2 regions of the Paenibacillus sp. FSL M8-0142 genome follow, and region 1 is predicted to be linked to the other one. Evidence: predicted binding sites of a transcription regulator. Region 1 holds the regulator's gene; the other holds the start of a gene.
The links. The regulator LexA, encoded in region 1, represses DNA repair genes until DNA is damaged. The targets are predictions, from matches to a motif close to CGAACATATGTTCG.
Positions count from the first base shown of each region.

Region 2: a site for LexA is predicted at 1,932-1,945, ahead of recA (recombinase RecA). Genes of this name have one in related genera too.

Region 1 is NZ_CP152008.1:3,987,831-3,992,046, reverse strand. It holds gene NSQ46_RS18395 (YeeE/YedE family protein) at 209-1,273, shown strand; gene NSQ46_RS18390 (sulfurtransferase TusA family protein) at 1,286-1,510, shown strand; gene lexA (transcriptional repressor LexA) at 1,717-2,343, opposite strand; gene NSQ46_RS18380 (LysM peptidoglycan-binding domain-containing protein) at 2,521-2,892, shown strand; gene NSQ46_RS18375 (DUF896 domain-containing protein) at 3,166-3,372, shown strand; gene NSQ46_RS18370 (hypothetical protein) at 3,589-4,113, shown strand; gene NSQ46_RS18365 (HAD family hydrolase) at 4,153-4,216, shown strand, end outside.
Region 2 is NZ_CP152008.1:2,432,289-2,436,504, reverse strand. It holds gene NSQ46_RS11580 (RecX family transcriptional regulator) at 1-654, opposite strand, end outside; gene recA (recombinase RecA) at 800-1,861, opposite strand; gene NSQ46_RS11570 (competence/damage-inducible protein A) at 2,150-3,418, opposite strand; gene pgsA (CDP-diacylglycerol--glycerol-3-phosphate 3-phosphatidyltransferase) at 3,527-4,114, opposite strand.

The sequences.
Region 1 (4,216 bases):
GATTCCCAGGGATATTCAAACTAGAAAACAAAACATGCATGTGAAACATGCGGTTGATTAAGACGACTAAGAAAATATCGGGATTTGTAACTTTTTTCCTGATCAAAAATCATTGACTCCTTGGATTAGTGTAAGTAAAATCGTATAGTATACAAAGTATATTGAATTAGTCGGATTAATAGATAAGGGGGCATCGAATTTGGCACAAATGATTGTCACAGGGTTATTATGCGGTGCTTTACTCGGATTTGTTATGCAGCGGGGTCGCTTTTGTCTGACAGGTGGATTCCGGGACATGTATCTTACAAAAGATAACCGGATGTTCTACGCCTTGCTGATCGCGATCAGCGTACAGAGTATCGGCGTATTCGCATTGATCCAGATGGGACTTATTCAGTTCCAAGCCGGCGAGTTTAACTGGCTGGCTACGATCCTCGGTTCTTTCATATTTGGAATCGGCATTATATTGGCCGGCGGCTGTGCGACAGGAACATGGTATCGGGCAGGGGAAGGGCTTATTGGAAGCTGGATGGCTCTTTTCGGGTACATGGGGATGAGCGCTGTTATGAAATCCGGGGCCCTGTCGCCGGTGAACAACAGCCTCAAAGGAATTTCAACACCAACGAACTCCATTCCGGCCACGTTCGGTTTATCGGTATGGCCATTTATCGCTTTACTTGCTCTGATTACTATTTTTCTTGTCGTCAAGCAGCTGCGCAAGCCAAAAGTGTTTATTCCGTCGCTGCCGCCGAAGCGTAAAGGCCTTAACCATCTATTGTTCGAGAAACGATGGCATCCGTTCGTCACCGCGATTCTCGTCGGATTGGTTGCGCTGTTGGCATGGCCGCTCAGCGAAGCGACAGGCAGAATGTCGGGGCTAGGAATTACCACGCCTTCCGCTAACATTCTTCAGTATCTGGTAACCGGAGATGGCGATAAATATTTGAATTGGGGCGTGTTCCTTGTACTGGGGATATTCCTCGGCTCGTTCATCGCAGCCAAAGGAAGTCGCGAGTTTCGCTTTCGGGCTCCTGATGCCAAGACGGCCGTATCCAGTTTTTCCGGCGGCATTTTGATGGGCTTCGGGGCCAGCTGGGCAGGCGGCTGCTCTATTGGAAACGGTCTGGTCATGACGGCGATGATGACATGGCAAGGATGGGTTTCATTATTCTTCATGATTTTAGGTACGTGGGCAGCTTCTTATTTTGTATATGTGCGACCACGTGCCAGCGCCAAGAAGAAGGCGGCAGTTTATCAAACGACAACGGCTTAGGAGGTTATATTAATGAAACAAAAATTAGCTGTGCTTGGAATGGTATGTCCTTTTCCTTTGATAGAAGCGAAAGAAGCGATGGAATCTCTAAAAAGCGGCGACGAACTGGAGATTGATTTTGACTGCACGCAGGCAACGGAAAGCATTCCGCGTTGGGCTGCTGAAGCGGGCCACAAAATTACTAATTTCGTTCAGCTTACGGATGCATCCTGGTCGATTACGGTTCAGAAGAAGTAACGGATCATATTAGGTCGTGACTGAAGTTATCAACGGATAAAAAAAATATATATCAAAATGGCCGGTCATTTGTTTGATCGGCCATCCCTATATCAGCCCAACTTGCTAATTTCCTTTCGTCAACGTGGAAATCTCCGCCCGAATAATAAAGCCCGCTCATCCTCTTGTTGAAAGAGGGAGCGGGCTTCTAATGTGTAGATTTTATGCTAGTGAACATCGCGGAACAATCCAATGACTTTGCCGAGGATCGTCACATGATTAAGTCGCAGCGGCTCATAACTAGGGTTCTCCGGCTGCAGCCGGATATGGTCCTTCTCCTTGTAAAAGGTCTTCACCGTTGCTTCGTCTTCTTCGGTCATGGCCACCACAATATCGCCGTTATCGGCGGTCTGCTGTTGACGTACGATCACATAATCGCCGCTGTGGATGCCTGCTTCGATCATACTGTCACCGACGACGGACAACATAAACACCTTGTCGTCCCCGACATAGTGCTGCGGCAGAGGGAAGTAATCTTCGATGTTCTCGGTCGCCGTGATCGGAACACCTGCTGTAACTTTGCCGACCACGGGAACCCGGGCGATGGTGTGGGTAAACAGGTTGCTGCTCTCGGATTCTTCCTGGCCAAGCAGCTCAATGGCTCTTGGCTTCGTAGGGTCGCGGCGGATCAAGCCTTTCTTCTCCAGGCGGTCAAGATGGCCGTGGACCGTTGAACTGGAAGCTAGTCCGACAGCCTCGCCGATTTCCCGGACAGAAGGCGGATAGCCTTTGCTACGAACTTCGTTTCGGATAAACTCTAAGATCGCCAGCTGGCGGCTGGATATTTTCGACATGCCGTATCAACCCCATTTAGTAACGTTTGGGAAAATTATAACATAGAACTGCCGTTCGTACAAACATAAGTTCTAAATTTATTGGAACAAATGTTCGATTGGGTATTGAAACAAACAGGTGTTCGTGTTATTATCGATTTGTAGTTAAGAGAACACTTGTTTGGGGGATGATATTTCATGTTGAAATATAGTACATACCGCAGCATTTATGAGAACATACCGACAGAGACGGATTCCGGCTCCGAAGCCTGGATCCATCAGATAAAGTCAAGGATCGTTTCACTTCCATTAACGAAACTGCTGATCATTCTGCTCATCGTTGTATTCGGCTGGACAGGCGCATATTCCGTGTTCGCAGGAGGAACGGAAGAGCCCACCGGAGAGAAGCTAGTTATTGTTCAATCGGGTGACTCCTTGTGGAAGATCGCTTCCGTTCATAAGCCAGAGAATGTGGACATACGGGTATATATCGATACCATTCGCAGAAATAACGGGCTGAAGGGTCCGGATATTCAGGCAGGCGACGTATTGTCATTGCCGGTATGGTAAGCGTCCATGGAGGTAACGGCACTCTTAGTCGTTCGGTTTAGATCTTAATATATAGTAGGAAGTGAAATTCGCCATTTCACAGATCGATGAGGTCGTATTTGAAATCTACTATATAATGATTGAATTTGTCGCACTCTTTATGATATAGATCATGACATTCAATCCTTAATATGTTTATATTCGCTGAATGCAAGAGCTTGCAAGGGTGGTCGCCTTGACAAGCTCTTTTTCACATGGTTAAGTTATAATGATATTTGAAATGGAGGAGAAACCATGGACATCGATACTTTGGTAGAACGCATCAATCTATTGGCACGTAAGCAGAAAAGCGAGGGTTTGACCGAAGAGGAAATGAAGGAACGCGCAGAGCTTCGGGAAATCTACCTTAACAATATCCGCAGAAACTTCAGACAGCAGCTGGAATCGATCGAGTGGGTCGATGAGAACGAGCAAAAAGGCGGCCCCCGTCTGAAGCACTAGGTTTTGTCGATTCATCCTAAAGGACTCATTAGGGCTTCAAATGATGTTTTATTATCAAGCCGGGATGCTGCATGAACGAAGCATTGCTGCTTCCCGGATATAAATGAGTTGAGTTTAAGAAAACGATGCAGGCAAGGGAGTATATTGCCATAACATCCATTCGTTTATTCAACTTTTATAGATAGCGCAGGCGATATCAGATTTGGGAGGAACGATATGTCAAGATCTTGGGAACGAAAAGTCAGCAAAAATATGCAACAACTGAACAAAAAACGGAAGAAGCAGGGAATGTCCACCTATCAGGGATCTGCCATTTCCGATACAATGGACGTGTTTAAGGGACGGAAATATGTGCTGCCGATCGTATTGCTTGCCCTTGCGGCTCTTTATGCGCTTCTCGGCTCCGCGGCAGCTAAAGCGACGGGCGATAGCAATGGGGTCCTGAACTGGGTCGGTGTCGGCTTGTACATTCTGCTTGCATTGATGATTTTCCTGCGCAAGCCTTATCTGAAGATCGAACGCGCATCCGTGTCCACCATGAAGTTTAATCGGGAGCGAAGATTGGCCGCTTCGGAGATCGAGAAGATTAAAATTGCTTCTGGCTCTGTCGTCATACAAGGCAAGGGGAAAGCAGGCAACTGGGTGTTTTCGCGTATGATCAATTTGTACGACACTCAGGCGATGGGAGAACGGCTTGAAGAGTTCGCGAAGGCCCATCATATTCCGGTAGAACATCATTAATATATATAGCGCCTAAACGAACAAAGGGAGAGGGAGAACATGCCGATTACTGCCGTATTGTTTGACTTGGATGATACGTTGTTGTGGGATGAACGAAGTGTGG
Region 2 (4,216 bases), 1.6 Mb from region 1:
CGCCTGTTCCCCGCTAAAGCCGCGCCGCATCAAATACGCTCCCGTCTTCCGCTTGCGATCCAGCAGCTCGCCCTTCGTCTGCTGCCATTTCTTTCTTGCAACCACAAGCGCGCTTTCCAGCTCCTCCTCGGCACTTACCTCGCTCAGCGCCTCCGATATCAGCTCGGTCCGGATCCCTTTCTGCCTCAGCTCCTGCTTTACCCACAGGCGGCCCTTCTTATGCCCTGTCATCCGCTGCTCCGCCCACATTCTCGCATATAATGCGTCGTCGATCAGCTTCTCCGCCTCAAGCCGCCGGAGCGTCACCTCTATGCTATCCGGATCCGCTCCCTTCTGCTGCAGGCGCTGCACGATTTCCTGCGATGTACGGGGCTTCCTTGACAGATAATTCAGTGCCTCCACATAGGCCCTCTGCCTTTCATCCACGACTACGATATCCTGAAGCTCCTCCTTACGGAAGATGCTCCCCTTAAGCATACGGTATTTCAGCATCACGTCTTCATGAACCGTCATCTCATAAGGACCGAACGATATCTTATAACGTCCTCTAGGCTTGCGCAGCTTCTCCACGGACGTGATCACCAGATCCTCCTGATCCGGAAAATGCTCGATCCCCGAAGAAGCTTCTTCGGTTATTTCACGATTATCACTCATAGCTTCTCCTTATCGCTCTGCAGCTTTTACATACTCCATACCATGGATGACTATTATGATCCCGCATTACGATAATGCAAAGAAGACCGTCCAGGCGTTCTTCTCAACACCGGACGGTCCTAGCACTATCAGAAATAGCTGGGCATTATTCCACTTTAAATAGATCTTGCTCTTCCAGCTCCTCTTGCTCCTTCTCGCTTGCGCTCGGTTCAGGAACAACCGTGGTCAAGTTGCTTGCTTCCCGGATTTTGTTCTCGATCACATTCGCCACTTCCGGATGCTCCTTCAGGAATTGCTTCGCATTCTCACGTCCCTGGCCAAGACGATCGCCGCCAAAGGAATACCAAGCACCGCTCTTATCCACAATATCAAGCTCAGTACCGATATCGATCAGGCTTCCCTCTCTGGAGATGCCTTCACCGTACATAATGTCAAGCTCGGCTTGTTTAAACGGAGGCGCAACTTTGTTCTTAACCACTTTAATCCGTGTGCGGTTACCTACGACGTCATTCCCCATCTTAATGCTCTCTACACGGCGTACATCCAAACGGACGGTGGAGTAGAACTTCAAGGCACGGCCACCCGGTGTCGTCTCAGGGTTACCGAACATAACGCCGACCTTCTCACGAAGCTGGTTAATAAAGATGGCAATCGTTTTGGACTTGTTGATCGCGCCGGACAGTTTACGCAGAGCCTGGGACATCAGACGAGCCTGCAGACCCACATGGGAGTCACCCATGTCGCCTTCAATCTCGGCCTTCGGCACAAGCGCTGCGACCGAGTCGATAACAATGATATCGACTGCACCGCTGCGCACCAAAGCTTCAGCAATTTCAAGCGCTTGCTCACCCGTATCCGGCTGGGAAAGCAGGAGTTCATCGATGTTAACGCCCAATTTGCTCGCATAGGACGGATCCAGTGCGTGCTCGGCATCGATAAACGCAGCTTGTCCGCCAGTCTTCTGAACCTCAGCAATCGCATGGAGCGCTACAGTTGTTTTACCGGAGGATTCCGGTCCATATACTTCAATAATCCGGCCTCTAGGCAATCCGCCGGTTCCAAGTGCTATATCCAATGCCAGCGATCCGCTAGGCACAATCTCTACCTGCATATGGGTGGACTCACCCAATTTCATGATGGAACCTTTTCCGAACTGTTTCTCTATCTGACGAAGCGCCATTTCAAGCGCAGCACGACGATCTGACAATTGTTCCACAACCCTTCACTGTTGATAGTCTAATCATACCTTGTTTTGACACGTTTGCCAAGCTTTTTTTCGAACATACATTCGTTTTTTTTGACCCTCCCCCTTCCCTGCTCAATTCCGGGCAGTCTCCATAAACAAGCAAAACCGCGGCATCATCCTTCGATATGCCACGGTTCTTCCGTACTTCCGATTATACCTGGATCGATTCTCCAGTTCAAGAACAATGTAAAAGATTTACTATTATTATGTCATGCAGCTCCGCATTCATTCACGAAGATGGGGCTCCTGCTACGCCTGCTCCGATCCCTCCGAGACAAGCCGCCGCCATAAGCGGTACAGCAGCGCCTTCGTCGCGCGCAAACGGATCGTCTCCCGGTTGCCTTGAAGATTAAGCTCGTGCACCTCGGTCTCTCTTCCGCGCTGGGACAATCCGATGTATACAAGCCCCACCGGCTTGCGTTCGGCATAACCGGGGCCGGCTACGCCGGTAACGGACAGTCCGAAATCGCTGTCGGTGATCAGCCGGACATTCTCCGCGAGGGCCTGAGCGACCTCCCTGCTCACTGCGCCGGGCGCATCATCGCCTTCCAGCAACGCTTGCGGGATATGCACAAGCTTTCGCTTCATTTCATTCGTGTAGGAAACGATCCCTCCAAGGAACATCGTCGCGCTGCCAGGTACGGAGGTCAAGCTTTCCGCCACCAGACCGCCCGTGCAGCTCTCCGCCGCGCTCAGCGTCAATCCCCGGTCTGCCATCGTGTCGACAATCACCTTCTCGATCGGCACATCCTCGCTGGCGTACATGAATTCGGGGCCGCGCTCGCGAATCCGCTCTTGCAGCTCATCAAGGCGGACCATCGCTTCGGACTCGCTTGCAGCCTTGGTGGATATGCGGACGGTCACCTCACCGTCCTTCGCATACAGCGCGATCGTCGGGTCGGTCTGCTCGGTGATCAGGTCCGAAAGCCTCTCATCCAAGGCAGATTCCCCGATTCCGGCAAACTTCAGCATCTTGGAGTAGATCGGAAGCTCATCCGTCAGCACATGCTGGAGCAGCCAAGGCTTGGCTTGCTGCTCGAACATCGGGATCAATTCCTTCGGCGGTCCCGGCAATACGATGTAATGCGTCCCGTCCTGCGTGATCGCATTGCCAACGGCCAGCCCGGTTTCGTTCGGCAGCGGCGTTCCCCCTTCGATGGCAATCGCCTGGCGGCGGTTGTTCTCGGTCATAACGACGCCCCGGTCCTGGAAGAAACGCTCAATGCGGTCCATGGCCATCCTGTCGATATGCAGCGACCGGTTCAGCAGCGAAGCCAGCGCATCCTTCGTCAGGTCGTCCTGGGTAGGACCGAGCCCGCCCGATAGGATGACGATGTCCGCTCTGCTGCTCGACAGGCGGAGCGCTTCCTTCAATCGCTCCATGTTGTCCCCGACTACGGTTTGGTAATATACGTCGATGCCCATGGCTGCAAGCTCTCTGGATAAGTACTGGGCATTGGTGTTTACAATCTGCCCCAGCAGCAATTCCGTTCCGACTGCAATGATCTCTGCTTTCATACGATAATAGCCCCTCCTGTACTCTTTTATGTTTGGTCTCGATATGGCTCAAACGGTGATAACAATGGAGCGCGGAAGAAAAAAGCAATAGGATTGCTCCTATTGCTGTTATGCTCCTGCACCGTCAAGCAGATGCCTGTTCTTGACAAAGTATTCGATTCCCGAATAAATCGTAATGGCCGCAGCAGCCCAGATCGCAATGATATCGAATGGGATGCCGAGGAACACAAACGGAAAGTTGTTAATCAGCAGCGCGACAATCGCCACAATCTGAATGACGGTTTTGATCTTGCCGGACTGCCCGGCCGCGACGACCGCGCCGTCAAGAAGCGCAATCTGGCGCAATCCGGTAACCGCAAACTCCCTGCTGATAATGACAACCGCAATCCAAGAATCGCATTTGCCCATCTCCACAAGGGAAATGAGAATAGCCGCCACGAGCAGCTTGTCTGCCAGCGGATCCAGCAGCTTTCCGAGGTTCGTTACCATGTTGTTCTTCCTGGCCAAATACCCGTCAATCCCGTCCGTGCTTGCAGCAAGGATGAAGATCAGCGCCGCGATCAGCTGATTGTACGGGAGCTCGAAACCGTGCCACACAATCGGATCCGGGTAAAAATCAAAATCCACCAGCAAAAATACCATCATGATAGGGATCAAGCATATACGGGCAAGCGTGATTCGGTTGGGTAAATTCATAGGGCAACCTCCCTTGCATCGGGTTGTCTTGAAATTTCAGCAGCCCCACAAACGGCTGAGCGGATCACTCGCGGCAAGGCCGCCCCTCCCAAGGGCCAAAAA